2 linked regions of the Rudanella lutea DSM 19387 genome follow. The protein of the gene in region 1 interacts with the protein of each later gene in a pairwise test. Links are inferred from orthologs where the notes say so. Each region holds a gene or a part of one and is shown in the gene's direction. Other genes may lie near its edges.

The links.
Region 2: the proteins of dnaA (region 1) and dnaB interact in binary tests that used the Escherichia coli proteins (3 or more experiments, as listed by UniProt). The link is inferred for Rudanella lutea DSM 19387 from one-to-one orthologs.

The regions. Positions count from the first base shown.
Region 1 is NZ_KB913013.1:5,581,130-5,589,569, reverse strand. The notes cover bases 2,351-5,266. They hold dnaA (chromosomal replication initiator protein DnaA), read left to right. Parts: upstream 2,351-3,061; coding sequence 3,062-4,471; downstream 4,472-5,266. Other genes in these bases: RUDLU_RS28010 (GNAT family N-acetyltransferase), read left to right, coding at 4,567-5,266; RUDLU_RS0122945 (methylmalonyl-CoA mutase family protein), read right to left, coding at 2,351-2,790. Also shown: RUDLU_RS0122950 (TonB-dependent receptor), read left to right, coding at 1-1,317; more of RUDLU_RS0122945, read right to left, coding at 1,453-2,350; more of RUDLU_RS28010, read left to right, coding at 5,267-5,619; RUDLU_RS0122930 (DUF3108 domain-containing protein), read right to left, coding at 5,576-6,379; RUDLU_RS0122925 (aminopeptidase), read right to left, coding at 6,459-7,487; RUDLU_RS0122920 (rhodanese-like domain-containing protein), read right to left, coding at 7,595-7,885; RUDLU_RS0122915 (T9SS type A sorting domain-containing protein), read right to left, coding at 7,950-8,440. UniProt on the Escherichia coli protein: Plays an essential in the initiation and regulation of chromosomal replication. Binds in an ATP-dependent fashion to the origin of replication (oriC) to initiate formation of the DNA replication initiation complex once per cell cycle.
Region 2 is NZ_KB913013.1:833,419-839,277, forward strand. Bases 278-3,128 are described here. They hold dnaB (replicative DNA helicase), read left to right. Parts: upstream 278-803; coding sequence 804-2,453; downstream 2,454-3,128. Other genes in these bases: pyrE (orotate phosphoribosyltransferase), read left to right, coding at 278-615; RUDLU_RS0103620 (DNRLRE domain-containing protein), read right to left, coding at 2,547-3,128. Outside these bases: more of pyrE, read left to right, coding at 1-277; more of RUDLU_RS0103620, read right to left, coding at 3,129-3,494; 23S rRNA (uracil(1939)-C(5))-methyltransferase RlmD, read right to left, coding at 3,528-4,985; RUDLU_RS0103630 (T9SS type B sorting domain-containing protein), read left to right, coding at 5,052-5,859. UniProt on the Escherichia coli protein: The main replicative DNA helicase, it participates in initiation and elongation during chromosome replication. Travels ahead of the DNA replisome, separating dsDNA into templates for DNA synthesis.

The DNA.
Region 1 (8,440 bases):
ACCGCAACGTTGCACGGACTGATTGGAGAACGCAATAGCATCGGCTTTACATCGGCCATAACCACGACCGACGCTCCTGACGCAACAGGCCAACAGGCTAACCGCCAAATCGACCGCGACCTATACAAAAACTGGGGTGGCGAGGTACGCCTTGTGAGCCGGTACAACTGGCTCGGTCAGCAACATGCACTGGCTACGGGCGTGAAATACTTCAACGGGCACACCCACCGTACACAGCAGGGTCGGGGCGACCGGGGTAGCGATTTTAACCTCGACCTGCAAACCGAACTGTTTCCGCGCGATTTGAGCCTGCGTGTGACCAACGTGGCGGCCTTTGCCGAATCGATGTTCCGCCTGAACAAGCGCTGGACGGTTACGCCCGGTCTGCGGCTCGAATCGCTCCAGAACGACATCAGCGGCCGGTTGAGCTTTGCAGCCAACGGCTCCGAAAATCGGGTTGCTCAGCAGAGTTCGCGTCAGTTCTTACTGGCTGGCATCGGCACCGAATTCAAACTGGCTCAGGATATCAGCCTGTACGCCAACGCGTCGCAGGCCTACCGCCCGGTCCTGTTCTCCGACCTGACGCCAGCCGCCGTAACTGATTTTGTGGTTGACCCTAACCTGCGCGACGCCCGTGGCTACTCGGTTGATGCCGGGGTGCGGGGTAAGTTCCGCAACTACCTCAACTTCGACGTGAGCTATTACTTCGTGAATTACAACGACCGGATTGGTACCCTGTCGCTCGTGAACGAAGCCGGTCGTACGTATCAGTACCGCACCAACATTGGCCGGAGCGTGAGCCGGGGAGTGGAAGCCTACTTGGAGTTTGACCCGATTGTAGCTCTGGCGGGCCGGTCGGCGGTGGGCTACCTGAGCCTGTTTACCTCGCTTGGCTTCACGGATGCCCGCTACCGTAACCTCCGCACGACGAGCGTAACCAACGGACAGGTGAACGAAACCAACCTCCGCGACCGCTTTGTTGAAAATGCGCCCGAATTTATCGGTCGTTTCGGTGTCAACTACTCATACCGGGGCTTCACACTCACAGCCCTAATGAACCGCGTAGGCAAAGCATACAGCGACGCCAACAATACCGAGAAGGCGTCGGCCAACGCCCAAACCGGCCTGATCCCTGCCTACCGGGTGTTCGACCTGTCGGCATCGCTCAATCTGAAAAAACGCTACATCATCCGGGCGGGTGTCAACAACCTCACCGATGAGCGCTACTTTACCCGCCGGGCGGGTGGCTATCCCGGTCCGGGTTTGCTGCCAGCCGATGGCCGCACGGGCTATCTGTCGGTTGGGCTGAAACTGTAGCCGTTCGCTAATGCCGGACGCGCTTTCCTGAACCCGAAATTTCTCTTTCCTCGTTTAACTCATCGATTACCCAAAACGCCGAACGGGGAGCTCTGCTCCCCGTTCGGCGTTTTATGATAGTATGGTCGAGACTGCCTACTCAAACGATTCAGCCAATCGGCGGACCGGCAGGCCTTCTCCCGAAGGTTGAGCAACAACCGGTTTATCGGCCTGAACACCCTCATCGAACCGGAACTTGTTGACGCCTACCAGCACCTTACCCTGCGCTACGGCTTCGACACGGGCGTTGTATGCTGCCTCAATTTCGGCCTTTACCCAATCAGCCGCTTTGGCAAGCCCACCTTTGGCTTCCACGTCCAGAAACAACTGCCAGGCGGCCTCGGTCAGTTGGTGTGTAATTTTTTCGATGTAATAACTCCCGGCCGACGGGTCGGCTACACGATTGAAATAGCTTTCTTCGGTCAGTAGCAACGACACATTACGCGCAATTCGCCCCCCAAATACGTCGGAAGAATGGGTCAGTGCATTGTAAGGGCGCACCGTGAGCAAATCGCAACCGCCCACTGTAGCCGACATGGCTTCGGTAGTTGCCCGGAGCAGGTTGGTGTAGGGCGTTGCCGTTGATTCGTAAAATGCGGACGTCTGCGCGTGAACAAACGCCGGAACCGAAATGCCATATGCCGCCCCAACGCGCGCCCAAAGCACTCGCAGCGCCCGTAGTTTGGCAATTTCCAGAAAGTAACTGGTGCCCACGGCTACAGACAGTATTGTTTTCGGGCCGAGTTGCGCTGGTGTCAGGCCCTGCTCGGTCAGCGTGTCGTAGGTGTCGACCAAACGGGCCAGCAGAAACGCCAGTTCCTGCGTGGCCGTGGCCCCGGCAGTATGAAAATCGAGACCGGACACACATACCGTTCGAAACTGGGGCGAATCGGCCGATAGCCGGGTGGCCTCCGCCGTGCCTGAATCAAGATGACTCAGGAGACCACCTTTTAGCTGATATGGCGCTACCTGTTGCAACGCCTTTAGCAAATCGGCCGCGGGTAACGCCGTCCTAAAAAACAAGGGCGTTTCGCTCAGTTTGATTCCGTTCAGCAATCGGCTCAATTGGCTTGGGTCTGCTTTAGCCACGTCCTCGGCCCGGCTCGATGCCAGAATAAGCGCATCGGCTCCACTACTCAGTTGCTCAATGATGGCTTTATTGTCGGCTTTCGCATCGCCGGTCAAGTGAAACACCGGGGTGTTGAGCCAACCCGGCTCAGGTTTCTGTGCGGCCTGTATGGTTTGTTGTGGCACATCGCTGAGTCCGTCGCGGGTGTAGAACGGTTCAACGACAATTCCCTCGGCCGATACCGACGTTTCGATACGCCACCGAAGCGTTTCGTAGGCATTCGGATCTTTAAGGTCTTTGCCAACCTGTGCGATCCAGTCGGCTTGTGAACTACCCGAAAAAAGCGCGCTGCTTGGTGGGTTCATACCAGACGTAGTTTGTTTGTCTGTAAAAGTAGCAGATCGGATTTGGGTCACCAAAACTGACCGGCTACTCGAAAGTCTGTCCTGTATTTGTACTATTTCAAGGTCTTTCAAAATAAGATTGACAAGCGACCGAGAATCGCCGTATTTTCGTCATCAGAAAGCCATCACGGGCACCGGGCCAATCGGTTTTTTACTACTTTTGTCTCCCTTTTTAGGAAACACCCACCGAATAAGTCAAAGTTTACCCGTGAACGTAGCCATACAGACAGGAATGCAGCGCGAAGTGACGATGGTATGGAACCGATGCCTACAGGTAATCCGCGAGATTGTACCTGAGCAAAGTTTTAATACCTGGTTTGAGCCAATTATTCCGCTTCGTTTGCAAGGTAACGTTCTGACGATTCAGGTACCCAGCCAGTTTTTCTACGAATGGCTGGAAGAAAACTTTGTACACGCCCTGCGCCGGGCCCTGGATGCAAGCATCGGCCGCGACGGGCAGCTGGAGTACAGTATAATTGTGGATCAGGGCAACGAACGCAACCGCCCCCTTGCGGTGCAGATGCCCACCACCAAGTCGCCCCAAAATGCCAAACCCGACAACGTCAACCCCGACATTCTGCGGAGCCCCTTTCAGCTGAAGAATCTGGACTCGATGGATCTGGATTCGTACCTGAACCCGACCTACGCGTTTGACAATTACGTGGAGGGCGACTGTAACCGACTGGCCCGTTCGGCAGGGTTTGCGGTGGCCCAACGGCCGGGGGTAACGGCCTTCAACCCGCTGATGATTTACGGCGGGGTGGGCTTAGGCAAAACGCACCTTGTGCAGGCTATTGGCAACTATATCAAGAATAACTATGGGGATAAATTTGTCCTGTATGTTACCTCGGAGAAGTTTACCAATCAGTTCCTCAACGCGATCAAAACCGACACCCTGCGCGATTTTACGCAGTTTTACATGCAGGTAGACGTGCTGGTGATTGATGACGTGCAGTTTCTCCAGAAAAAAGAGAAAACGCAGGAGATCTTCTTCCATATCTTCAACCACCTGCACCAGTCGGGGAAGCAGATCATTCTGACTTCCGACCGGGCGCCCCGGAACCTCGACGGCCTCGAAGACCGTCTGTTGTCGCGCTTCAAATGGGGCCTCACCGCCGATCTGCAGACGCCCGACCTGGAAACCCGGATTGCCATTATGCAGAAGAAGCTACAGGCCGAAGGGGTTTACATTGACGACAACGTAATTGAGTATCTGGCCCACAGCATCAACACCAACGTGCGCGAGCTGGAAGGGGTTATCGTGTCGTTGATGGCGCAGGCTTCGCTCACACGCCGGGAGATCGATCTCGATCTGGCTAAGCAAACCCTGCGCAATATTGTGGTCGACTCCGATAAGGAGGTGACCATCGATACGGTGCAGGAAATGGTGGCCGAGTTTTTCAACGTGACCGTCGCCGACCTGAAAGCCAAGAGCCGCAAGCGTGAACTGGTGTATCCCCGGCAGGTGGCCATGTACATCGCCAAAGAGAAGACCGATCTCTCACTCAAGTCAATTGGGTATCATTTTGGTGGCCGTGACCACAGCACGGTGATTCACGCCATTCAGACCATCAACGATCTGATGACCGAAAAGCCCGAAACCCGCGACGCGGTCACTAAACTGAGAGGCTATTTCAAGTAAACGGAGCCTCATCCTGCCCCTGCATCTTTGCTCCTTACGGCCATTCTGGTGAGAAAATACAGCGCCCGTGCTTACGTACGCGAAAGGGCAAACCGTTGAAACACACAGCCAATATTGTTCGTACCTGCAGAGCGGAGATAGACGATACGCACTGGAACCATTGCGTAGATCGCTCAGCTTCGGGTTCCTTTTATGGGTACAGCTGGTATCTTGATGCCGTTACAGGCTTGCCGGGCTGGAAATGGGAAGGTCTCATTTTGCGAACCGAATTGGGTGCTTATAAGGCCGTAATGCCTGTTCCGCTCCGTCGGAAATACGGATTCTGGGTGGTACACCAGCCCCTTTTCTGCCAGTTTTTGGGTATTTATGGGCAACAGCAAACACCTACCATTATCGATCAGTTTGCTAAGGTACTGCTCGCCGAATACCGTTACGGTTCCATCCTGCATCTGCAACTTCCCGTAATGGGGTCGTGCTTTACTCAGAAGCCTTTTCAGGTTCGCCAATGTCACACGCACCTCTTGCCCCTGCAACGCCCTTACCCTGATCTATATACAAAATACGCACCCGACACGCGCCGACACCTGCGCCAGGCGAAAGCCGCCGGATGGGCTGTAGAGGCATCAACCGAACTGACGCCTTTGCTGGAGTTATTTAAAACGAATCATGCGGCTACCATTCCAGGTGGCGTAGGTGACTGGGCGTACGATGGTCTCAAAAATGTCGTACAGGGACTTCAGAAACGAGGACTGGTTACCATTCGCTACGCATTACGTGACGGAAAGCCCGAAGCGGGCGTCTTGTTTGCGCATACTGACAACCGGGCGGTGTACTTGTTCAATGCGGCTTCGCGGGTGGGCCGAAAACACCACGCCCGGACCCTCCTGATCGATCAATGGATACACGAAATGTCCGGGCGTATGTCGTATGAATTTGATTTTGAGAGCCCCGAAAAGGAGTCAATAGCGCGTTTTTATCAGAAGTTTGGTGCAACTCCCTCCACCTATTTAGCACTCCGCTGGAGTCGACTACCGCTACTATCTCGGAGCATCCTAAGGCTAAAAAAGTGGTTTCAGCGGGTTTACCGAGCCAAACCTGGAGCGATTAGTGAAATCTGGGGGGCTGCTTCAGGCCGTCGAATCGCTTGATATCCATATCGAGGGAGCCAATTGCCAGCTCAACCTCTACTTTCATAGGCACCTTGTTGGCATCGTCCGAAACCCAAATTTTGATTGACTCCTCGTCTTTAAAAAAGCCGTTGGCCGGCATTACCGGGTTCAGCCGAATGACATTAATCTTACCGAACTTGGTCTTGATCGTCTCTTTGCCCCGATACCGGACTTTGAAGTTGTACACGGTTTCGTCGTAAAAGGCGGGCACTTCGACAATCTGACCGACCGGCATTCGGTTGAAGTCGATCGTGCGCAGAAAATAGTAGCTACTTACCACATCGTGCACATTATCAGGCACTTTAAAGACATCCCGCTCAGTCCGTTCCTCAGCCTTCACGGTATTGGAAAAGTGGTTGAACGTAACGTTTTCTTCTTTCCGATACCGGTTTTCCTGAATGTTGCTATAAAAACGCTGCGGCAAAATAGCGGCCGTGTCGATGTACGAGCGCCAGGTATCACGCACCCGCGTCACCAGGTCAAAAGCGCCGATGGTACGGCCTTTTACATCCACTTTGTAGCAGGCCCGATCATTTACTTTGTATAGCCCAGGAGCCACGTCCACCACGGCTTCGGCCGCGTTGACAAAGCCATAATGAACCCGGTATTCAATATGTTCGCCCGGCCCAAAGCTGTTGTTGACCACACGCCGGTAGGTGTTCAGATTACCATCGTACGCGTTTACAAACCCAAACGCGACAACAGCGGCCAAACTTATCCCTGCCAATACCTTTTTCATAGTCTTCAGTTTTCTGTCTGCCGGTTTACAGTGTATTCAGCCTACCGCTGAAATCTGTAACCTGTAAACGCTAAACGTTTTAGAGCGACGGATAGGTTTGTTTTAAATAGGTCAGATAACGCCCAAAGTTACCGCCAAACCGCCCCTTAAATTCCTGCCGGAACTGGTTTTGTTGTTTTCGATACGTAAGGTATCCAACAAAATACGCATTGTTGGGTAGGTTTAGTTTGCTCCATCTCCGCTTTTTCCTAAGCGGTTGCCCACTTAGGGTGTCAACCGATTGAACAATCTCACCGATCATCGCCCACTTCCGTTCTTCTTTGACCTCTATCGGCATAGCAGGTTTAAACGACCGGTACAAACTATCCAATTTTCTGGCCCCCCGCAGCACGTGTTCATCGTACCGGTCGGAGAACGCTTTTGACGCCAGATACTCCGTGTACTCCCGGCTGTCCGATCCGTAATGCTGCGCCAGAAACCGTAGCGCTCCGTACTCGCCCACAAAATCGGCTAAATTTTCGTTGTACTCCAAACTATTCTTTACAAACAACGTGCCGTGTGTGAGCTCATGAATAATCAACTCAGCCAGGCTTCCGGGATCCCGCTCGGTCATGCTCGACAAGATCGGATCTTTCAAAAATCCTAACGTCGACCAGGCCGAAACTTCCCCTAACCGGGTGTCATACCCGCTTCGCTTCAGTTGGGCAACGGCCGAATCAGCACGCTCCTTTTCAAAGAACCCTTTATATGAAAAAGTGCCTAAAACGGGGAAAGACCATTCTTTTGCTTTTAACTCGTACGGCGGAGCTGCCGTAATAACCCACAGGATTGGCTTCCCACCCTGATCGTAATACGTCGAATAACTTTCCGACGGATTCAGCCCAACCGAGTCGAATGCAAAACGCTTGATTTCTTGTATAAGTTCTATTTTTCGCTTCACCGAGTCGGGTACAGCGGGGTTGGCCAACACCGTCTCAACCGGTTCTGTATTAGCGATAATTCGGACCTGTCCCCGAGCCTGCATCCAGCCGTAGCTGACCAGTTCGCGTTGCCAGATTGCCAGCCCTACCAAGACTGCAAGCACAATGATTCCTATTTTTTTGACCATTTACGTGGAAATAGATACCCAAAAGTAAACCAAAACGCGGATGATTGCAGGACCTGCGTGAGTCCTACCATCATCCGCGTGCGGGTGGGTTTGATTGGCCCGAACGTCTATTTGCGGTATTCCAATATGCCCCCAACCAGGTTGCGGACATTGGTAAAGCCGTTTTCTTCGAGCAGTTGCTGCGCCCGTGCACTCCGGGCACCCGAACGGCAATGTACAATCACTTCTTCATCCTGCAACCCGTCGAGTTCGTCCATCCGGAAGGGCAGTTCACCCAGCGGGATAAGCGTTGCACCGATGTTGTCCTGCTCGTACTCGTTAGGCTCCCGAACGTCGAAGAGGTTCAGCTTTTCGCCGTTTTCGAGTCGCTCCTTCAACTCCTGTACGGTAATATCCATAATGGTATTGGTTTAAGTTGGGCTATTTAGATTTAGATCGTCGGCCGGGTCAAACGGGGTGTTTTTATTGAGTCACTACCACCCGCTGCACGTCTGTCCGTTGTCCGTCCGACAGGCGGAACAGGTACAGCCCCGTGGGCAAGTTACGCAACTGGGCCGATTTCTGCCCGCGTGCTGGTACAATATCCTGCACCAAACGGCCATTCAGGTCGAGCACCTCAATCCGGTCGATTCGCTCATTATCCCAACGAACAAGGCCTGTAGTTGGGTTCGGATAGACCTGAAGTGCGGGCTGATTTTCGTCCTCGGGGGTACCGGTCACCACGGGGGTCAGCTCACCACCCACCACAGCCCGCAGCATCAGAGCGCCCTGAATACCCCGCCCCGACGAGCCGGCAAGGTTGCCTTCCCATTGCGCACCGGGCGAATTGCGGTAAAAAATCTGGTTACCAAACGGGCTGTTTTTATCAATACCCATCCGAACCAGGGCATTACTTTCGCTGCTAATCTGCTGCCAGCCTACGTAAATTGTATCTCTGACCGGCACACCCCGGT
Region 2 (5,859 bases), 4.8 Mb from region 1 along the record:
CAAATTGCCCGGCATCTGCTGGAAGTGAAAGCCGTGAAACTACGGCCCGAGGAACCGTTTACCTGGAGTTCAGGCTGGCTATCGCCCATTTACTGCGACAACCGGGTAACACTTTCGTACCCCGAGGTCCGTACGTTTATCAAAAACGCCTTAGCCGATGCGATCCGGCAGAATTTCCCGGCGGCCGACATCATTGCGGGCGTGGCTACGGCAGGTATCGCGCAGGGGGCGCTCGTAGCGGATGTGCTCAATCTGCCGTATTGTTATGTACGGCCGGAGCCCAAAAAACACGGGATGGGCAACCAGATTGAAGGGCGGTTTGAGGCCGGGCAACGGGTTGTTGTGATTGAAGACCTGATTTCGACGGGCGGCAGCTCGCTCAAGGTGGTGGAGGCCCTCCGGCAAGCTGGTGCCGACGTGCTGGGGATGGCCGCTATTTTTACGTATGGCTTTCCGTTGGCCGACGAAAATTTCCGTAACGCCAACGTTCCGCTTGTATGCCTGAGCGACTATTCGGCCCTGATCGAAGAAGCCCAACGAATGGACTATGTACAGGCCGAGCAATTAAGCTCGCTCGGTGCCTGGCGTGAAGACCCCGGCAGCTGGGGTCGTTGACCCAACCGAGTTTCCCTTTTCATAACGCCCCCGGAGCCCCTGTCCTTTAGCCGATTTTAATGGACAGCCGCTTCGGGGGAGTTCTTTTATTACCAGCACGTTAGCGGGCAACGTACGATAAAGTCTCCTTTTTTATCCGCCGGGGGAGTTGCCTTTGACCCCAAACATTGCGTAACATTGTGTTAATCATGGAAAACGCACGACCCAATCAGCACTTACGAAAAAACCCTGGCTTTGGCGGAACCCGCTCACAATCAGGCAATGGGTGGTTAGACCGGCTCGACACCGGGTTGGGCAAACTCCCTCCGCAGGCTACCGACCTCGAAATGGCTGTACTGGGAGCCCTCATGATTGAGAAGGATGCCCTCTCGGCAGTTATTGACATTCTGAAGCCGGAGAGTTTCTATAAAGAAGCCCACCAGCGTATCTACAACGCCATTCTGAACTTATTTCAGAATTCAGAACCCATCGATCTGCTCACGGTAACCCAGCAGCTCCGCAAAACGGGCGAGCTGGAGTTTGTGGGGGGAGCGGGTTATGTTTCTGAGCTGACCATCAAAGTCAACTCAGCAGCCAATATTGAGTACCACTCGCGGGTTATTTCGGAGCATTCGCTCAAGCGGGCTATGATTACCATGGCCTCCACCATCCTGCGCGACGCCTACGAAGATACCACGGATGTTTTTCAGTTGCTCGACCAAACCGAACAGTCGCTGTTTCGGATTTCGGAGTCGAACATCAAGAAAAACTACGCCGACATGGGCACCATTGTTCGGCAGGCCCTCAACGAGCTGGAAATCAAGAAAAACAATAAGGATGGTTTGACCGGCATTCCGTCGGGTTTCAGCGCGCTCGACCGGCTTACCTCCGGTTGGCAACCGACCGAATTGGTTATCCTAGCTGCCCGACCGGCTATGGGGAAAACTGCATTCGTTGTGTCAGCACTCCGAAATGCCGCCGTCGATTTTGGGCAGCCGGTTGCTATTTTCTCATTGGAGATGTCGGCCGTGCAGCTGGTTAATCGTTTGATTTCGGCCGAAGCAGAAATTGACAGTGAAAAAATTAAGAAAGGAAACCTGGCTCCGCACGAATGGACCCAGCTTCACCATAAAATTCAGCGACTGACGGAGGCCCCAATTTTCATTGACGATACCCCCGCCCTGTCGATTCTGGAACTACGCGCCAAGTGCCGCCGTCTGAAAGCTCAGCACGATATTCAGATGGTCGTGATTGACTACCTCCAGCTGATGCAGGGCGATAATAGCAAGGGCAGCAACCGTGAACAGGAAATTGCATCGATTTCGCGGGCGTTGAAAAACCTGGCGAAAGAGTTGAATGTCCCCGTAATTGCCCTTTCACAGCTGAGCCGGGCCGTTGAAACCCGGGGTGGCGACAAAAAACCACAGCTGTCTGACCTTCGGGAATCGGGTTCTATCGAGCAAGACGCCGACATGGTTATGTTCCTCTACCGGCCTGAGTATTATAACATTACGCAGGATGAAGCCGGTAACTCTACGGCCGGCATCGGTGAGGTGATTGTGGCGAAAAACCGTTCGGGCTCACTCGACACCATTCAGCTCCGGTTCGTCAACCGTTTCACCAAATTCTGCGACCTCGATACGTATTTCGATCCGGTACCGCAAGGACAAGGTTTCCCAAGCAATGTAACGGGTCTGAGTAGCTTCGACAGTGGCCCCGTTGGTGGGTTCCCCCCCGTAGGCCCATCAGGCCCCGGCGGTATGCCCCCAATCCCGCCCACGGGAGGCACTTTACGCAGCCGCGCCAACGATTTATCAAACTTTGGCAACGCCGACCCCAATCAGCAGACGCCGTTTTAATCAGGAGAAGGCAACAGGTAAAAAGGCAAAGGGGGCTAACGTATGTTTATCACATGCATTAGCCCCCTTCGCCTTTCCCCCTTATCCTTTTTCCTATAAACTGTAATATACCACCAGCCGTGGCCGGTTGGCGGGGGTTGGATGCTCACTTGTACAGAACTGCAAAGCGCGGTACGGGGGCGCGGGCGACTCATCCTGCAAACGCAGTAGCCACCCAAAATTAGTGGCCGGATTGGCGACCATAGACGCCACCTGACTTTTCACATCAAGCTTCTGATACACGCCCGGTTGCGACTCAGCCGACGGAACGGCTATCTGTCCGGCGGTTGTGCTCGTTGGGCGTGTAGCGTAATTCAATGTGGTCTGATCCCAGGCCGAGGTCACACGCTGCAGATACACCGGATTGTTGCCGGTGTTAGGCGATGGCGCAAACCAGGGAATATCGTAATAGGTCAGTCTCAGAAACGCACTGTCGATACGCGCCGTTGCTGGAATAGCGGATAGATTGAATCGCAGATAGCTTTGGTAGGTAAGTGGTGTTCCGTCTGTAGTCCAGGCCCCTACCGCCATGCCGTACCCAGCCCCGGTAACAGCTGTAGTACTGTAGGTCGACGTAAACGCGTCCTGCCCTTCGCCGGTTGCGGGCTGAAGCGTCAGCATCTCAGAGGCCAGTGCTGGTTCACCGGGGCAGGCAATCCGGGTTCGAACGAAGTTGCCTGTGTTGTCGACCGTTACACGCCAGCAGTACCCGTTGGGCGACCGCATAATTACCCCCGAACCAATGTTGTCGATGTACACATCGCCCGCGCTTACGTGCAGGCTCGACCGGGGGTCGGAGTTATTAATGCCTATCCGACCATTGAGTCTTAGCCAGCCCGTAGCGGTCGAGCTACCGGGTACAGTTGCTCCGGCCGGTGCCGTTGAGCCCCCCGGCGAGGTGGGGTCGGGAATACCGGCCTGCCCGAAACTAACCCCGACCGACTGCCCCCAAAGTAGCAGTATCAGCCCGATCCATCGCTGCGTGCGTACATGTTGTTTCATAAAGACTCAAGGGGTTACATGGTATGGTTAAAATTAGGCCCGGCGCGTCAGCAAAACTACATTTTCGACGTGGTGCGTGTGCGGAAACATATCAACCGGTTGCACATTACTTACCTGATACGCTTCGTCCAGAATAGCCAGGTCACGAGCCTGCGTTGCCGTATTACAGCTCACGTACACAATACGCTTGGGCGCAGCCTTGAGTAACTGCCGGGTAACAGCCTCATCCATGCCTGCCCGGGGCGGATCAGTAATGACCACATCGGGGTGGCCGTGTTGATCCATGAAGGCGTCAGTGAGCAACTCTTTCATATCGCCCGCGTGGAAATTCACATTCGTGATTCCATTGACCTGCGCATTCACACGGGCATCTTTCACCGCATCTTCGACGTACTCAACCCCCACCACCTGCCGGGCCTGCCGGGCCACAAATAACGCAATGGTGCCGGTACCGGTGTACAGGTCATACACCAGCTCCTGACCGGTTAGCCCAGCCCATTCGCGGGCAACTTTGTATAGATTAAACGCCTGACCGGCATTGGTCTGATAGAACGACTTGGGCGCCACCCGAAATGTCAGCGGGCTTCCGTCGGCACTGTGGCCATCGTTCATCTGCTCTTCAATGTAGGGCGTACCCGCATAGTTTATCACCTCCAGGTCGCCGTAGGTGTCGTTCTTTTTGGTATTGATGATGTAGTTGAGCGACGTAATCTGCGGAAACTGTTCGAGCAGATAATCGAGCAGGTGCGCCAGCCGATCGGGGTTATCCTGCGCTACCTGCATGGTCACCATCACCTGTCCCGTCGATTCGGCCGTGCGGATAATGAGCGTACGAAGGTAGCCAACGTGGGTTTTGAGGTTATACGCGGCCAGATTGTGCGCGTGCATGTATTCCGAAACCGCCAACCGAATTGCATTGGAAGGGTCCGGCTGTAGGTAGCAATGCCGAATGGGCAGCACCTTATCGAACCGGCGCGGAATGTGAAAGCCCACCACCCGCTGATCGATGCGTTCGTCGGAGGTTACCTCGGCCTGCGTCATCCAGCGCCCTTCGGCAATGGTAAATTCAAGTTTGTTCCGGTAATACTGCCGTACGTCGGCCGGCATAATTGGCCGAATAGACGGCAACGCAACCTTCCCGATCCGCGTAAGGTGATCAACGACCTGTTGTTGCTTAAACGCCAGTTGCTCTTCGTACCGAATGTGTTGCCATTTGCAGCCTCCGCAGGTGCCAAAGTGTTCGCAGAACGGCTCAGCCCGGACGGCCGAATACGAATGAATCCGCTCGGCAACAGCCTCACGGTACTGTTTTTTCACATTAACAATGCGCAGATCGACCACATCGCCCGGAGCCACTGCCGGATGGCCCGGCCCGGCTTCCACAAAAATTATCCCCTCTGGGGTACGCACTAAGCACTTCCCTTCGGCAGCTACCGCATCAATTTGTACGCCTTCCAACCGTTGGGGTGCTTTATGACTCCTTCTTCGCATAATACCTGAATAAAATGCTAAATTAACCCACATTTTGGACCTGTGCAGATTGGAAAACGTTTACTCATGCCCACTTTTTACCAACAGACTCGTTCTAAGCTACTTATCGCCGTCCTGTTCCTGCTAAGCTGGACTACCGCACGGGCTACTCACATCGTGGGCGGTGAACTGGAACTCCAGTATCTGGGGGCTTCCAGCACGTTCTCGCACCGCATCAACATGAACCTTTATTTCGACGATATCAACGGAAACCGGGGGGCCGTCGATCCGACTGTGTTCGTGTATGTTTTTCGGAAACGCGACAACGGACTTGAAGGGCGCGTAGCCCTGCCACTCGTGGGCGATACGTTTGTCAATTACACCAACGCGGCCTGCGCCATCGGCAACCTGCGTACCAGATTGCTCCGATACAGTATCGATGTGACGTTCACCAACAACTTCAGCGATCCTGAAGGATACTACATGGTTTGGGAACGGTGCTGTCGCAACAACTCGATCGCGAATATTATCAATCCGGGAGGGGCGGGTTCTACGTTCTGGCTCGAATTTGCTGCACCCTGGCAGAACAGTCGGCCGTTTGTCAACTCCACGCCTTCGTTCGGTGTTGCCAAAGGCGACTACATCTGCACCAATCGGCCGTTTAGCTTTGATTTCAGCGCCCGCGATACCGACGGCGACAGCCTTGTGTATTCGATGGCTACGCCCCTCAACGGCTTCAGTACAGCCACCGTACCCGACCCCAGCCAGAGCAATAGTGTACGTGGAGGCCCCTACCCGCTTGTCAGTTGGGCACCGGGCCTGTCGGCCACCAATGCTATTCCGGGAACGCAACCCCTCCGCGTCGATCCACGCACGGGCCTACTTACCGTTGTGG